DNA from 4 places in the Brevibacillus nigriterrae genome. Region 1 is predicted to be linked to each of the others. Evidence: riboswitches for the same ligand, from Rfam matches in the RefSeq annotation. Region 1 holds a riboswitch; each other region holds the start of a gene.

Region 1 (4,214 bases):
TTTACTTGCGAACAAAATGGTCTGTCTCCAAAATGGTAATCAGCACGGTTCTCTCGGCAGGTCATCTTCTTAGCCTGGGAACGGTAACAGCAGCGCCAGCTCCTTACTCGTATTACACCCACGGCAACGCAACAGACGTCTCTACAGCAACTTCGTTCGGAGAGGTGTTCATGGGGGGAAGCACTGATGTAGATGAAGCATTTGTTTGGATGAGTGAAAAGGCAAACGGAGGTGACTTTCTCATTCTCCGTGCTTCGGGGACAGATGCCTACAACCCTTACATTTATGACCTTGCACAAACAGCCGGAACACCTTTGAATTCAGTAAATACTTTGATCGTAAATGATTTGGCAATAGCGGGTTCCCATTCTTTTGTCATCGATAAAATCAATCATGCGGAAGCCATTTTCTTTGCTGGTGGCAATCAAGCGGATTACGTAAATTTCCTGAAAGGTACTCCAGCATTAGACGCCCTCAATAATCGAATTGCCCAAGGCATTCCGTTTGGTGGCACGAGTGCCGGGCTGGCTATTCAAGGAGAACATAGCTATGATGCAATTGCCACCAAGAGCAAGACCCTTGATTCTCCTACTGCCTTGAATAATCCATACAATTCACTGATTTCCCTGACCCATGGCTTAATTGAGACACCGGTCAATGGGCACCTCATCACAGACAGTCACTTCGAACAGCGTGATCGAATGGGGCGCTTCCTTACCTTCCTCGCCAGAAATATTCAAGACGGCTTCGAAGCCGCTGACCAGGCAAAAGGCATGGCGGTGAACGAAATGACAGCCCTTCTCGTGGAACAGGACGGAACAGCAACGGTAGTTGTGCAGCCTGGGGCTACTAACCCGGGAGTGTACATGGCTCAAAGCAACCAGGCTCCATCCGTATGCCAAAATGGCACACCGCTAACCTTTACCAATATTTCGATTTACAAGCTGACAGAAGGAGATAGCTTCAATCTAAATACTTGGACCGGGTCTGGTGGATTGTCTTACAGTGTGAACGTGAACAATGGTGTAGTAACTTCGTCAACGGGCAATATATATGGAACAGAATAGCTGCAGGTAATGACTGGTCGCCTTGTCTGAAATAATGACGGGGCGGCTTTTTTATATGTGGAATAGACTGTAAAATCTCTTTACATAGCATACAGGGGTATAGTATTATCAAAACAAAAAATCTCAACTAGGAGGCAAACTATGAAAATTCTGTTACTTGGTGCAAACGGGACGATTGGGAGTGCGATTCAAAACGAACTCCAATCCAATAATGAAATCATCTCAGCAGGAAGAAGCGGGGCCGATATTGCAGTTGATATAACGTCACCAGAAAGCATTAAAGCGATGTATCAAACCGTTGGCAAAGTCGATGCCGTGATTAGCACACCGGGTCAAGTTTTTTTCGGACCGCTTTCGGAGTTAACGCCTGAAAACAACGAGATCGCAATCCAAAGCAAACTGAAAGGACAAGTTAATCTTGTTTTACTGGGAATGGACCATGTGAACGATGGGGGGAGCTTTACGTTGACGACCGGAATTACCATGGATGATCCGATCAAAGGCGGAGCATCAGCAGCCATGGCCTGTGGAGCAATTCGAGCTTTTGTCCAGGCTGCAGCAATCGAAATGCCACGGGGTATTCGGATTAACAATGTGAGCCCCAATGTCTTGGTGGAGTCATTTGAAAAGTATCGTCCGTATTTTCCCGGTTTCGAACCTGTACCTGCCAGCAGAGTAGCCTTGGCTTACCGAAAAAGCGTGGAAGGAGCTCAGACAGGACAGACCTATAAAGTATACTGAATGGCATCTCCTGCTTCCGGTTGGATTGACGAAACAGGCAGCCGATCTGTAACTGGGGCAGTGAACGAACAAAAGTATCAGATTTTTAACAATTACTTAAAATGAATTGTATTTTTAAAATCGAAGTAGTATAAAAAGAGTGTAGTTCTAAATAACTAGGTCTAATTACATAGAGGAAGCGAAGAACAGATATCTTTACTTGGGCGCTTAGATATCTGGGAGCGAGTAGCGCAACCGACCTACAGTTTTGTAGGTCTTTTTTTTCTCAAGCAGGTTTCAATCAAGGAGATGAGTTCATCATGGATTACGCTGTTTTTGTTACGATTGTCATTACTTCATACGTTTGCTTAACTGTATGGTTGAAGCGCATCCTGAAGGCAAGAGGTTATGAACAAAAACAGATTATGGGTCGATCCCAATCGTTCATCTGGGGCTTGCTTGCTCTCGTTCTTCTCTTTGGCTGGTTTTTTGTCAATCAGGCAGAAGAGGATGAAGTGGCAAAAATCAAGACACCGCTTGAAGGATTGGCCCCTGTTTTCTCCAAGATTCTGCAGGATGAAGGACATGCTCGTATACAGTTGGATACGCTCCCTTCCGACGCCCTGTATCAGCGAATGTCTGACCAAATGATCGAATGGATGAAGCTGTACCCATTTATTGAAAGTGTCTACACGATTCGCAAGCTGCCCGATGGAACGAATGTCTTGGTTGTTTGTCCGGAAGCTGACCTCAACGATAATGGCAAAATTGACTCGAGATTGGAACTTGCTGTACCGATTGGTGAGACATATCCCAATCAGCTTGCTGAATTGGAGCTGGCATTCAAAGGGGAGAGAACGTTACAAGAGACACCGTATACAGATAAATGGGGTACATGGATCAGTTCATTTGCACCAATTTATGATTCCTCTGGTAACGTAGAATCCGTACTGGGGATCGATTTTGATTACAATGAGTGGAAAGTGCGGATTGCTCATGCCCAGTTGCTTCACATGTACTTCTTGAGTGTTCCGCTAATATTATTGATCGGGTCGTATTGGATGGCATTTATGCACAGACTCAATGGCTATCAGATCATGGAAAGTCAACAACGTTACCGCCATTTGTTGAAACAATACCGAGGATTGATAGATGTATCACCTGATGCCATCATGGTTCATAATGGAAAGTTTCTGTTTGTGAATGAGAAAGGACTGCAACTGATCGGAGCAGAAACGGAAGATCAAGTACTCGGGAAAGATGTCCTGGATATTATCCATCCTGATGATAAAGAGATCATTCTCCAAAGAATCAAAGTCATTTACGATACCGGGGAAACTCAGCCACTGCAAGAAGTCAAGCTGCTTACATTGGATAATCAGATTCGTTACGTTGAAATTGCTTCAATACCCATCAAATATAACGATCATTCTGCAATCCAGGTGATTGCTAGAGATATTACGGAAAAGAAAAACATGCAGCAGGCCCTGCAAAAAAGTGAAGAGCGATTCCGAAAAATATTTGAAAAGGCCGGAATCGGAATTGGATTGCGCAAGAAGTCAGGAGAAGTCATTGAAATCAACCCGGCGTTGGAGAAAATAACTGGATTTACTCGCGAGCAACTAAAACATCTACCGATCTCCGCTATCTCAGAACCTGTGCAGCCGGAAGATGAGCTTTATGAAGAATTAATTAGTGGGAAAAGAGATTCCTATCAAGTTGAAAAATTATATTATCGCCCGGACGGACAAGTTGTCTTGGGAATTCTTACCGTCTCCCTGTTTCCTTCTGAAGATCAAACAGAAGATTATATCATCGGGCTCGTTGTAGATATTACAGAACAAAAAGAGATGCAAAAACAGTTAAGAGACAGTGAAGAAAGGTATCGTACGCTTGTCGATTATTCACCGAATGCCATTGTCGTTCACGATGGGGAAAGTTTTCTCTTTGTGAATCCTGCATGTGTAACGATCTTGGGCGCATCCTTCCATGATGAATTGATCGGACAGCCGATCATGGAGCGAATTCATCCAAACTATCGAAAATTCTCACAAGAGCGGTTGGAACTGTTACAGAAAGAAGCAAAGGCTTTGGATTGGAGCGAAGAGAAGTTCATTCGTATGGATGGAACAGTTATTGATGTAGAGGTCATGTCAACTCCATTTATTTATGAAGGCAAGCCTGTCATGCAGACAATCTTTCGAGACATCTCGGAGAAGAAGAAAGCAGAAGAAGCGTTGCACAAAGTTCAGGAGCAGTACCGTTCCGTTGTGGAACACGTGAAGGAAGTAATCTTCCAAACCGATGAACAAGGACACTGGACGTTTTTAAATCCTGCCTGGGAGGAGATCTCCGGGTTTCCCATTGCAGAAAGCTTAGGTACTTCCCTCCTTGCCTATTTGCATCCTGACGACAGGGAACGCAATC
Region 2 (4,214 bases), on a different contig from region 1:
GTTATCTTGGTTATGCCGTAATTATGAATAAAGACTTCTGGAACCAGCTCTCTCCTGACATTCAGTCGGTCTTACTGGAAGCCATTCAGGAAACTACCGAATGGAACAATAATCTGGCTATTAAAATGAACGATATCCAATTGAACCAGCTTCGCAATATGGCTGTGATGAAAATTGATGAGCTAACGGATGAGCAACGCTATCAATGGATTGTGGCCACTGATTCCTTGTACGATAAGTATGCCAACAAGATCGGGCCCGAGCTGGTAGCGAAAATCAAAGAGATCCGCATGAAGTATACTTTTCCTAAATATTGATCTATCCAGTTGATCTGACAGGCTCGGGGGTATCACACCCCGGGCTTTAGTTTTGGGCCCTACACGACGATGCTCAGGACGTGCGAGTGTCGACGATGCAACACGGATGTTGCGTTTAGTCGACCGCCAGCTATCTTCTTGTGTCGGGTGGTTTTTTTACGTGAACAAAAAGACCAAAAAGACCAATATGACCATATTATTTCAAATTATTCAAACAACTCTTACAATACAAACGTGAAGCGCTTACATTATGCAAATAAAATATCGTGAGAAGGATGTGAAAAGATGAAGCTCAACTTTCGTAATCTCACCGTCCAGGTAATCTTCGGTATCATTGTTGGTATTTTAGTCGGTCATTTCTTTCCTAAATTCGGGGCGGAATTGAAAGTACTGGCGGATGTCTTTATTAAACTGATTAAAATGGTAATTGGCCCAATCATTTTCTTTACGATTGTTAACGGAATCGCCAGTATGGGTGACGTGAAAAAGGTAGGGAAAATCGGCGGAAAAGCACTTCTCTACTTTGAGATCGTTACGACAGTCGCTTTGGCGATCGGGATCGTAGTCGTAAACTTCATTAAACCTGGAGTGGGGCTTGATACCAGCAATGTAAAAGGAGACGTCTCCAAATACACCAAAGCAGCGGAAGAAACCAGTCACGGGGCAATTGATTTTATTGTAAACATCGTACCTGACAACGTAATGGCTGCCTTTGCCAAAGGTGAACTGCTCCCGATTCTCTTCTTTGCGATCTTGTTCGGTTTTGCTTTGGCTACTATGGGATCTCACGGCAAGCCAGTCATTCATTTGTTTGAAAAGTTCACGAATGTATTCTTTGGAATCGTAAACATGATCATGAAGCTTTCTCCGATTGCAGCTTTCGGTGCCATGTCTTATACAATCGGTAAATTCGGGTTAGTTTCTCTCTTCTCCCTTGGTAAATTGATGGCTTCAGTTTACATTACGATGTTCCTGTTTATCGTACTTGTACTTGGCGGTATTGCAAAATACTATGGTTTCAGTATCTTTAGTTTCCTGCGCTACATTAAAGAGGAAATTCTTTTAGTGCTCGGTACGTCCTCTTCCGAATCAGCCTTGCCTCCCATCATGAAAAAACTGGAGCGCTACGGCTGTTCCAAATCTGTTGTTGGTCTGGTTATTCCTACGGGGTACTCCTTCAACCTGGATGGAACCTCGATCTACTTGTCGATGGCAGCAATCTTCATCGCCCAAGCTTACGGGATTGATTTAACAATCTGGCAAGAAATTACTCTCCTTGGAATTCTCATGTTAACTTCCAAAGGCGCTGCTGGTGTAACCGGTTCTGGATTTATCACACTTGCTGCAACGTTGGCCGCTTTCCCAATGATTCCTGTAGAAGGTATGGCATTGCTTCTCGGTGTTGACCGTTTCATGTCAGAAGCTCGTGCGATTACCAATATTATTGGAAATGGTGTCGCAACTGTTGTCGTCGCAAAAATGGAAAATGAATTTGATCCAAATCGCATCGTAGAAGAAGATACGGTTCATATCGAAGAAACAGTTGAAGCTCGTCCGGCAACTGCTTAGAATCATGAAGCAAATATAGAAAAACCAACAACGAGCCCTACTAATTGGTAGGGCTCCAATTTGTTACAAATATTAGGACTATTTTACTTGTTCTTGAAATTACTTCCTTCCTATTATATACTCGGTATCGTGTATATTCATACCTTATATAACCACGATAAAGGCAAACTCATTGAAAAATGAGGACGCAAAGCCAACGGGTCTAAGGTCTAGATGACTATGATAGCCGGGTTACCGAATGGCTGAAGAAGTATTACTTACTTCCTATACTTCGAGTATTGGGCTATTCTCATTCGTGGATAGCTCTTTTTATTTTTTCATACTTCAGGTAATTATGAAAGGAGTGTAAATTTGCTTGATCTTTTTAGACAAACCATACGCATCCCCCTTTTTAGCTGACACCTTAGCTAAGACTCAAGCACCTGTGTTCATTCAAAATGTTTCTGTTCCATCACAGTCCCGATTAAATGTTACTTCTCTTCCGGGCCTACTAGGACAGATAAGAGAGCAGAAGCATTATCCTTTGCTTACCACTTCTGAGAATGCCTTCGAGTTATTAGAGAAACATCTCCCTGATTCTCAACTGGTACGAAATATTTCTCTTTTCAAGAACAAAATAAACTTTCGCAAATGGATGAAACAGATTGACCCTTCGTTTTTCTTCCTAGAGCTTCCACTCCACGAATTATCTCAACTAGACCCAAAAGCTTTACCTTTCCCCGTGATTTTAAAACCAGCAGTTGGGTACGCCAGTTGGGGCGTGTATCGAATTACAAACGAACAGGAATGGTTTACAATTTGCGAACAGCTACATAACGAACTACTACTATCCGACTCTCTGTACTCCGGTGCCGTCTTTGACTCTACTACTTTCATTGTAGAAGAGTGGATTCAGGGAGACGAATATGCGATTGACGCCTATTTCGACTATTCAGGGGCTCCTGTAATTGTCAATGTATTCAAGCGCATGTTCTTGCATGAAAATGATACATCTGATCGGATTTACTTCACGAGCAAAGCAGTTCTGCAAGAATCAATTGATTCCATCAAAGCATTTCTTGAGACAATGGGATCAAAAGCAAATTTAGTCAACTTCCCTCTCCACCTCGAGGTACGGATCAAACGGAACGGCCAGATCGCCCCTATTGAAGTGAACCCGCTTCGGTTCGCAGGAATTGGTACGACTGAATTGGGCTATTTTGCTTATGGGGTTAATCCATATGAAGCATTTATTCAACAAGATGTACCTGATTGGGATAACATCCAGTCGACGATGGACGACTCAGTTTATTCTTTTTTCTGTGCCGACATCCCAACCACTATACATCCTGATTCCATCACTGAATTCAATGTAGAAGCCTTGAAGAAGCAGTTCTCTCATTTGCTGCATTCATACATGCCAAACGATCCCCGGACATTGGCTGTGCTTTTCTATCGAACCGATCGTCTGGAGGATAATCAAAAATATCTCGAACTAGATCTCTCCCAATACATAAAGCATTCCGAATCAATTGTTTCAAATATATAAAAGTAAAAAGATTTAAGATAAAGAGGAGAAAAAGAGATGAATTTCTTAAGAAAATCGATTCGGCGTCAATTGACAGCAATAGTCTTATTGCCTTTGCTTTTGTTTACGTTTGTCTTCATCACTGTTCTCTATGAAACCTCTATGAATTTGGTCAACAATCATGTCATCGTACAGTTTGAAAACCGTTTGGAATCCAATATGGAAAAACTGACCATTGAAGCCACGCCACAACTGATTGAAGAGGCTTTACAAAGCCGTTCGAAGTATGAACAGCTTTTTACCATTCTCACTAATTTCACCAAAAAATATGAGGGTATGCAGAATGCGTATGTTATCGCAAAGGTGGATGGAAAAGACGTTATCCTCGCATTAAGCAATGACGATATGTATATGAGTGAACTCCCCTTCACTCCGGAGCAAAATCAGGCTTTGGAAACAAAGCAGAGTGTGATGAGCAGCATCTATAAAGATGATTGGGGAGTTCATAAATCACTCTTCCTCCCTGTCTCTTCAAATACTGTTATTGGTATTGATATGGATGCCTCCTTTATTGAAAACCTGGAAAATTATATCTTGTGGTTGAGTGTTGGCTTTGTCGTAGCGGCTGTCATTATCGGTGCATTCTTATCGATCCTTTCGAAAAAAATGATCATCATCCCTGTTATTTCTCTTGCAGAACGAACCAAAATGCTAGCTCAGGGAGATTTAACTACCCCGATTACTACCGACCGGATCGATGAATTAGGTACGTTGAGTAATGGCTTCGAAGAGATGAGAAAGAAATTGCTACAGTTGATTTC
Region 3 (4,214 bases), on a different contig from region 1:
CGCTGATGCCGATGGCTTTTGTCGGTGGATTGATGGGGCCATATATGGCGCCGATTCCGATTAATGCTTCTGTTGCGATGTTCTTCTCGCTGCTGGTAGCCTTTGTGGTCACCCCCTGGTTTGCCTATCGATACTTGCCTAAATCTAAGCATAAAAATACCCCGGCGGGTAATGGCGAGGAGATCCATTACGAAAAGCTGAAAGGCATTTCCAGATGGTATGCCATTACGATCCAGCACATGCTCAGAGATGCCAAGAAACGCTATCTTTTCCTGGCAGGAGTTGTGGTCGTCCTTCTTGGGTCATTTTCGTTCTTCTATACCAAGGCCGTCCCGATGAAAATGATGCCGTTTGACAATAAGAGCGAAATTCAGGTTGTCATTGATATGCCGGAGGGATCAACACTTGAGGAAACAGCAAAGGCGACGAAGGCCGTTGGCGATTATGTGTCCTCTGTCAATGAGGTGACCGACTATGAAATGTATATCGGTACTGCCTCTCCGTTCAATTTCAACGGATTGGTCCGGCATTATTATCAGCGCAAAGGTGACAATGTTGCAGACATTCAGATTAACCTGGTGAATAAGCATTTGCGTGAAGATCAAAGCCACGACATCGCCAAGCGCATTCGCCCGGAGATACAAAAAATCGCAAGTGCTTATCAGGCAAATGTAAAAGTCGTAGAGGTTCCTCCAGGGCCGCCAGTTTTGTCTACCATTGTCCTGGAAATCTACGGAAATGACAAACAAGAACAGCAAATGGTAGCCAAGCAGGCAGAACAGATTTTCCGTGAGACAGAAGGGGTAGTCGATGTTGACACCTACCAGGAAGCGGAACAAACCGAGTATCGCTTTACCATTAATGACAAGGCGAGACTGAACGGAATCAATGAGCAATCCATTGTAAAAACATTACAAACCATGCTGGATGGCGCCCAAATTGGACTTCTGCATCCGGCACATGAGCTGAATCCTGTCGTTATTAACGTGCAACCGTCTAAAGGTGATCGTTCTGGAATTGACAAGCTGACCAGCATACAGATTCCTACACAAGCGGGAACACAAATTTCTCTCGGAGAGATTGTTCATGTGGAAAAAGGCAGTGTGGAGCCTACTCTTTACCGCAAAAATTTGCAGAGCGTCACGTATGTTGTAGCCGATGTGGCGGGATTTGAGGAAAGTCCTGCTTATGCAATGGCGAAAATGTGGGATCGCATTGGGGAGATCAAGCCCCCTTCAGGTGTAACCATTGAGCAAAATCTGATCAATCAGCCATGGCTGGAAGATGGCGTCAGTGTGAAATGGGATGGAGAATGGCAGATTACGTATGAAGTATTCCGTGATTTGGGGATTGCTTTTGCGATTGCCATGGTCGTCATGTATCTCTTGATTGTAGGATGGTTCCAATCCTTCATTACACCGCTCATCATTATGTCACCAATCCCGCTTACCTTGATCGGCGTGATCCCGGGCCACTGGATGTTTGGCGCCTTTTTCACAGCCACATCCATGATTGGAGTGATCGCACTCGCCGGGATTATTGTCCGCAACTCGATTCTCCTGGTGGAATTCACCATCCAGAGACGGGAAGAAGGTGCTTCGCTCACGTGGGCAGTCATTGAAGCCGGAATCGTTCGTGCAAAGCCGATCATTCTTACCGCCGCCGCTGTTGTCGTAGGCGCTGTGGTCATCCTGTTCGACCCGATTTTCCAAGGCTTAGCCATCGCTTTGATGTTTGGCACAATCGCATCTACATTATTAACCCTGTTCATCATACCGATCATCTATGCGATGGTCGAAACCAAGAGAGCAAAGCTGAAAAACAAGCATGTCAATATCCAATGTGCTGACGATGTGATCGGCATGGGAAGAGGAAAGGATGAGGTGGAATGTTTGTAACAAACGGGAAAGGAAATATCATTCGTCTATTGGCAGGAATCTTTATTTTGCTCAGTCTGGCTCTAGCACAATGGGTGAGTCCGTACTGGCTGCTCTTTACTGCCTTTGTAGGGGTAAATCTGATTATTTCTTCGCTTACCGGGTTTTGTTTGCTGGAGAAGATATTGGTGAAGCTGGGGGTGAAGGAACAAGGTAGTAGTTCTTGTGGATTATAGAGGATACTTGCTTGTATTGACGTGAATTTTATATAGGAAAAGGGAATTACTTATTCTTGCAGGGGATTGCTGTTACTGGGCGATCCTTTTTGTTTTACTGTGTGAATTGTGCCAAAAGAAGTAAGGAGGTGTTAACATAGTCACATCCTTATTGATAAAAAAGTATTAAAATGAAAATCGACAAAATAATGAATTTATCCTAAAAGTATGTCGAAATATATCTTTTCTGCTACTATAGTATTAATGCATTTCTACATAATTCCTTATTTTACTTTATTATCCGCAGCTTCGATAAAGGCAAACCCATTGAAAGGTGGGGACGCAAAGCCACGGGTCTAATGCTCTACTGAGCAATGACAGCCGGGTTACCAAGCATCCAGAATCAACGTAAATTCATTTGGTAACGAAGGCTATTTCTTTTTGAGGTAGCCTTTTTTTATTTGTCATTTAAAGGGGGATTACATGAAAGTTACGGTTTCATTTAGTAGAAAAAGCACCAAAAGACTAGCAGTTCATTTTATGAAAGGGGAATGTATCCATAAATGATAAAACTAGTTATTCACATTCTATCTGCGTTGGCCCTTACTTTTGCAACACTGTTTATTCCTGCTTCCGGGGTCTATGCAGAGGAAAATCAGACTGAGGAAGTTGTACCGAGTCTGCCTCCCGAATCGGAGCTGCCTGATCTTTCTCCTGCCCCTCCGACCTGGAAGCCATCCCAAAAAAGTAGTGATTCTACCACATCACAACCTAGCTTTCATCTAAAAGCGCCTAGCATCTGGGTGAGCAGGATGGATGAAACAAGCGTTACGTTGAATTGGACTCGTGGAGCATATTTCTATGAACTGCAAAAGTGGGATGAATCAAGTGAGACATGGGAAACCATTTATCGTGGAGAAGTGGCAAATTTTACACTTTTCGATGTACCAAGAGATTCCTTTACTTTTTTCAGAGTTGCTGGTTGGGATGGCACTTGGTCACCATGGAGTTTCCAGTCGGGTTATCTAGCAACCTATAATTATGCCCGCTACAGTGGAACACAGAATACGGTAGAGCTGAATGCAATGAGTGATAATAATGTGTTGACCACGTCGAGTGGAAGTAATTTTGCTTATGTAAAATGGATAAACGAGAATTGGGTATCCGTATATGCCAGTGACGAACCTGTTTTTACAGATTCCGATACCCAATCAAATGAGGAAAGTTACTATGCGATGTTTGCGAGAAACAGTGGGGAATGGCGAGCATTGAACGGGTATGGATTTATTCGAGCGAATACCCCGCCTGCTAAGCCGGAAAATCTGAAGGTTAACTTGACATCCTCTTCGATTGAGCTGACTTGGAGCCCAGTAAGTGGAGAACCTTTGGATGATCCTTCCATCACCTATCATGTTTATCTCAATGAAAAGCCAGTTGGAAAGACAAAAGAAACCTCCTATACCTTTTCTGACCTTAATCTGGACGATGAAAATATCGTTGGTGTTTTGGCAGAGAACAGTTTGTACGCCAAAAGCGATTTAAGTACGGTAACTGGCACCACTTCCAATCTGAAAAAATATGAATACATCTATGAAGGAAACCGTCTGAAAAGAATTGTGGAGGATGGGGTCGACATTGTTGTGTTTGAGTATGACGAAAACGGAAATCTGACTGTGAAAAAAATCTTAAAGTAGCTTTTATTGAGGTGATGAAATGAAGTTTGCCAAAATAGCAAAAATTCTATTGAGTGTGTCGTTGCTATCTGCAATCTGTATTCCCAATCAAATATTTGCAGATACCACAAAAATTCAAGTGAAACCCGCTGCGGAATCGACCTCGTTTGATGTGCAGATCAGCGGCGAAGAAGGAAAAAAGCTTTGGAAAATATCAGATATTACGATCACTGCTGATGCCCCGGAAAAAACAGAAACAAGTATTCAAATAGACGATGGAGCAATCACTCCTTTTTCAAACAGTTATTCATACTCAGATGAAGGAAAACATACAGCAACCGTCTATTTAAAAGATGAAGAGGGAAAAGAACTCGGACAAGTCTCCAAAAAAATTAAAATTGATAAGACCAAGCCTGAATTAAAGGTACAAACGACTGGATTGGAAGGAG
Region 4 (4,214 bases), on a different contig from region 1:
AAGGACTCCGAAGTAACCTTGATCAACATCCGTCTGATCAACCTTCAATTTATACTCTTTGAAATACTCCAACTCGATTGATTCATCTATACCCAAGGGAGCTGCCCCTTTGGCTCGACCCATCACTCCCAGTTCAGCCGCTGCATGTGCCGAAACAGGTGCGGTCTCTCTCCCGAATAGTCGTGAGAAGGTTAATGGTACCTGCTTTTCCAGATCAATGGAAACTTTATCTTCCATACTCACTACAATGTCTTGCAAACTATCTTCTTCTTCGTGCTCTCTTAAAATGGTTTGTATTACTTCATTTACTTTTAATTCTGTATTGGTCAGTTCCTGTGCACCTGAAAGTACAGCGGCATTGGCGGTTTTTTGCAGTTTTGCCCTGTTTAACATGAGATTGCCTCCATCGATGACAAGCCCAACCATTGTCAGAAGTGCCACCATGGACAGCGATATGAGAAGAACCGCATTTCCTTCTTCCTGTTTTAGGAGACCTTTGAAAAATGAAATCATCGATTACTCACTCCACCCTGATCGTAGAATTGGCTGATAGAATGATAGGTGAGGGAAAAAGCTTGGATAAAACCGGTGTCATCAATTCCACCGGATACACAAGAGTGACAGTGACATATCCCCCTGGCGTTCTTGTTTCTTGTGTAGGACTCACTTGAACCTGTAATAAATCGGTCTCGCCAATATGAACATAGTTTCGGGCGAATGAAATGATTTCTGCATCTGGTTTACCCAGGCCACCCAGACGAACTGTCTCCTGTGAAGCCATTTGCAGGTGAACATAGGAGTAGAACACTCTGCCGAAGTCAAAAATTCCGGCCAGTAATAGAAGCATAACTGGCAGAAGGAGTGCCATTTCGACCATGGACTGCCCCTGTTCATCCTTTACCATAAGTACTCCATCCCCTTTGCATACAAGGTAATTAAGGCACCTCCCACAATAGCTACACCGTACGGATAAGTTGTCGCAAGAGCGCTTTTGTCCGTGCGAAAAGGCAAGATCCAACCATTGCGGATACACCAGAAATTAATAATCAAGGAACGAATACTGTTTCCGATCCCTCGTTTCACCATCAGTATGAGTAATGCGATGAGTCCACCGAGCAATGCCATGTATATGGCCGTAGTAACTACAAATATAGTCCCTTTGAATGCTCCGATTAATGCCAGCAGCTTTACGTCGCCTGCACCCATACCACCTAATAAATACGGAATGAGCAAGAGTAGTAATCCGATGGCAAATCCACCGACAGAAAAGCCCAGTCCAGCCCATCCATCTGAGAAAAAATGAATGATAAGTGCAAGAATAATGCCTGGAAAAACGACTTTATTATAAATTTTGCGATTCGCTACGTCGGTGATAAAACAGATACAAAGAATCAAAAGGAGTGCTCCGTTAAGCAACATGCTGATTTCCTCCTGGATCCCCTATCCGAACCCCCTGGTTAAAAGAGAGGCCCTACGTTCATCACGCAAGGCCACCATCTTTTGCCCTCTGTATGGAAGGGTATCAATAATTGCTATACTTGTGGGCCGTCACCATCACGACTGATTAGTGCATTCGTTATGTTACTGAACATTTCGACAACTTCAGTACGCAAGCTGCCTAATGCAATCAAAGCCGCTATGGAGAGAAAACCAAGCACAATTCCGTACTCTGTCATCCCTTGTCCATGCTCGTCCATGAACAAACGTTGCAATGATGCAAGCATGGGTATCACTCGCTTTCTGATCGAGGTTTACTACGGTGTTCCGCCACCATCTTCACGGTTGGTTACCAAAGTAACTACGTTGTTGTACATTTCCATAATTTCTCCACGAAGCGTTGCGAGTGCTCCGACAACTGCCACTGCGATAATTCCAAGTACGAGTCCGTATTCTGTCATACCTTGTCCGTGTTCTTCTACCAATAGGCCCTTGAATTTGTTCATCATGAGTAAACTCTCCTTTAAGTAGTCGATTTTAGGTGAATTGAAGTAAGTTGATCGTTGGCAGTTTTTTGCGTTTTAGAGTTTACGGTGTTCCGCCACCATCTTCACGGTTTGTTACTAGAGTAACTACGTTGTTGTACATCTCGATAATTTCTCCACGAAGCGTTGCAAGTGCTCCAACTACTGCCACTGCAATAATGCCGAGTACTAGCCCGTACTCTGTCATACCTTGACCTTGTTCTTCTACAAGCAAACCTTTGAATTTGTTCATCATGACTTTCTCTCCTTATCCATTCATGGTCGTAGTTGGACGAAATGTCCGATTTGAGTTTCTGTTTGACGAGCTGCTCCTGCTGGAAGTTCGATAACAGACACTGCATCTGCATAGATTGGGCCAACTTTTCCCGGACGAAGTTGCTCATCAATCGCAACGATTTTCAAGTCGGCATTCAGATACAGTACATCAATGGAATAATTCATGAAAAACGTGTGCACCGATCGGCAGGGTCGAATATGCAGAGCGCAACCTGTCGGCAATTCTTTCGTGAACATTAACCCTTTCAACCTTCCTAGGAAGGTGTAGGCTTGTCCGATCTGACTAGCCAGAATTTGATTGTTCGACAGATTGATCAGCATGTGGTGTGCACCTCCTTTTAGACATAGAGTAACCCCGCCTATACCGAAAGCGGGGTTGCTAGTAGATATATTCTACACCCGTAATCTTTCGGTAACTGGCTGGCATAGTGTCAGGCTTCTCCTAAACACCTTAGCCCCTTTAGCTTTGCGTCACTGATTTTCATCAGCTTTGCCTTTATCGAGATTCAGCGAGTGTTGCCGTGTCGACTGATCTCTTGGCTTCATTCTACGTCCTAGCATATTATTCGACATCGTTCTCTTAGCTTAAATTTCGAACCCATGAAAATCTCTCCAATGATCTAGTTTAGATATAATAAAAAATTTTTAATCAGGATTTTACTTTGTGAAAATTGGATAAATTTAGCATTTCCAATAGATATATTTACCTACCTCAGGCTATTGGAGCATCTTTCTTTCTCTTAGGCTGGATTTTATCATTTTTCAGTAAAGATAGTCTTCGCCACCTAGCATTTTTTAGCCATGGGACCTCAACAAAAAAAGGCAGTGGGAAAGTGATTCTGAAGTACTCCCCCACTACCTACCTGCCTATTTACCAAGTGCTATTGTATTTTTGGATGAAAGGTACGAAACAATAATTGTTCATTTCCTTTCTCTTCAACCCATCTTACACGCTCAGCGATCATCTCCATGACTGCTTCCAGATCTTGTTCCTTATCGCATGGAAAATGAAACGAATAAGCAAGTACACATTTTTGTTCGTTGACCAAGAATTGCTCGAGAACATACTCTTCTGCATCTTCCAGCACTCTACGTCTCGTATCCATTGTAGACACTACACAATAGAGACCATCCCACTCTGCACGCACATATGTCGTTGTTACCTGCACGTGCAAGCTTTGTTTTATTCCGGTTCGACTGACCTTCACAGAATCTTCACGATAAAAACCAATGCCAGAAGGAAGCTGATCCAGTAGTCCAAATGGGAATCCCGATGGTAAATCCTCTGCCTTCAACCCTGAGATTAATCGACCTGGGAGTAGGTACACTCCCTCTTGGTCACGAAGCAACTTTTCACCCAGTACAAAGATGTCTTGGGACCCACTCTCCTGATTATTTGCGATTTGGACGAACATATCCGCACCCCCTGATTGCAGTATGTACTACTTCTGCACCACTCAAACAGGAAAGCAACCGCCACTATAGCATTTTATGAAAGTCATCCAAAGTGAGTTGTTCATAAACAACATCCTCAATATTGGATAAACGAACCCCAAAAAGGAACAAAGGAATCTCCCAAAGGTTCTCCGTATACAGTTTTTGAACGATTTCATTCATCTCTTCTGCTGAGTCAGTCGGCTTGGGCAATGTGAAGCTTTTTGAAAATGAGCTGCCGTTTCGCTCCTTCTTATAGACAATCGAAATGGTTTTCGCCTTTCGTGATTTCGCTTTGAGTCGCTTTACCAGTTGCTCAATCAATGTTTCTGCCAACTTCAAATGAGCATCGGGGTCGGAAATCGCTTCCCGAAAGGTAGACTCCTTCCCGATTGTCTTGTCCCCCTTCTCCCGTTCTGTATTAATTCGACTGGAAGAAATACCATTGGCCGAACGAACAAGCATTTCCCCTCGTGAACCCAGCAGGTTTTTCATTAGTAGGAGATTAGCCTTTGCTAGATC

Evidence for each region. A riboswitch is a leader RNA that binds a small molecule or an ion and turns the genes downstream of it on or off. The one in region 1 is predicted to bind cyclic di-GMP.
Region 2: another riboswitch for cyclic di-GMP. It lies ahead of ACPW7N_RS13480 (ATP-grasp domain-containing protein); the one in region 1 lies ahead of ACPW7N_RS15735 (sensor domain-containing diguanylate cyclase).
Region 3: another riboswitch for cyclic di-GMP. It lies ahead of ACPW7N_RS04195 (fibronectin type III domain-containing protein); the one in region 1 lies ahead of ACPW7N_RS15735 (sensor domain-containing diguanylate cyclase).
Region 4: another riboswitch for cyclic di-GMP. It lies ahead of ACPW7N_RS08165 (DUF192 domain-containing protein); the one in region 1 lies ahead of ACPW7N_RS15735 (sensor domain-containing diguanylate cyclase).

What each region holds. Positions count from the first base shown of each region.
Region 1 covers NZ_JBNCMT010000020.1:92,203-96,416, forward strand. Annotated here, with positions in the region: gene ACPW7N_RS15725 (cyanophycinase) at 6-1,067, shown strand; gene ACPW7N_RS15730 (short chain dehydrogenase) at 1,209-1,808, shown strand; cyclic di-GMP riboswitch class II at 1,975-2,057, shown strand; gene ACPW7N_RS15735 (sensor domain-containing diguanylate cyclase) at 2,108-4,214, shown strand, end outside.
Region 2 covers NZ_JBNCMT010000016.1:73,036-77,249, forward strand. Annotated here, with positions in the region: gene ACPW7N_RS13470 (DctP family TRAP transporter solute-binding subunit) at 1-317, shown strand, start outside; gene ACPW7N_RS13475 (dicarboxylate/amino acid:cation symporter) at 603-1,886, shown strand; cyclic di-GMP riboswitch class I at 2,039-2,125, shown strand; gene ACPW7N_RS13480 (ATP-grasp domain-containing protein) at 2,242-3,414, shown strand; gene ACPW7N_RS13485 (methyl-accepting chemotaxis protein) at 3,451-4,214, shown strand, end outside.
Region 3 covers NZ_JBNCMT010000004.1:55,939-60,152, reverse strand. Annotated here, with positions in the region: gene ACPW7N_RS04205 (efflux RND transporter permease subunit) at 1-1,898, shown strand, start outside; gene ACPW7N_RS04200 (YgaP family membrane protein) at 1,889-2,113, shown strand; cyclic di-GMP riboswitch class I at 2,400-2,486, shown strand; gene ACPW7N_RS04195 (fibronectin type III domain-containing protein) at 2,656-3,786, shown strand; gene ACPW7N_RS04190 (Ig-like domain-containing domain) at 3,806-4,214, shown strand, end outside.
Region 4 covers NZ_JBNCMT010000008.1:98,125-102,338, forward strand. Annotated here, with positions in the region: gene ACPW7N_RS08135 (Tad domain-containing protein) at 1-513, opposite strand, end outside; gene ACPW7N_RS08140 (TadE/TadG family type IV pilus assembly protein) at 521-904, opposite strand; gene ACPW7N_RS08145 (A24 family peptidase) at 898-1,419, opposite strand; gene ACPW7N_RS08150 (Flp family type IVb pilin) at 1,533-1,724, opposite strand; gene ACPW7N_RS08155 (Flp family type IVb pilin) at 1,755-1,946, opposite strand; gene ACPW7N_RS08160 (Flp family type IVb pilin) at 2,026-2,217, opposite strand; gene ACPW7N_RS08165 (DUF192 domain-containing protein) at 2,238-2,579, opposite strand; cyclic di-GMP riboswitch class I at 2,667-2,763, opposite strand; gene ACPW7N_RS08170 (hypothetical protein) at 3,140-3,673, opposite strand; gene ACPW7N_RS08175 (Y-family DNA polymerase) at 3,738-4,214, opposite strand, start outside.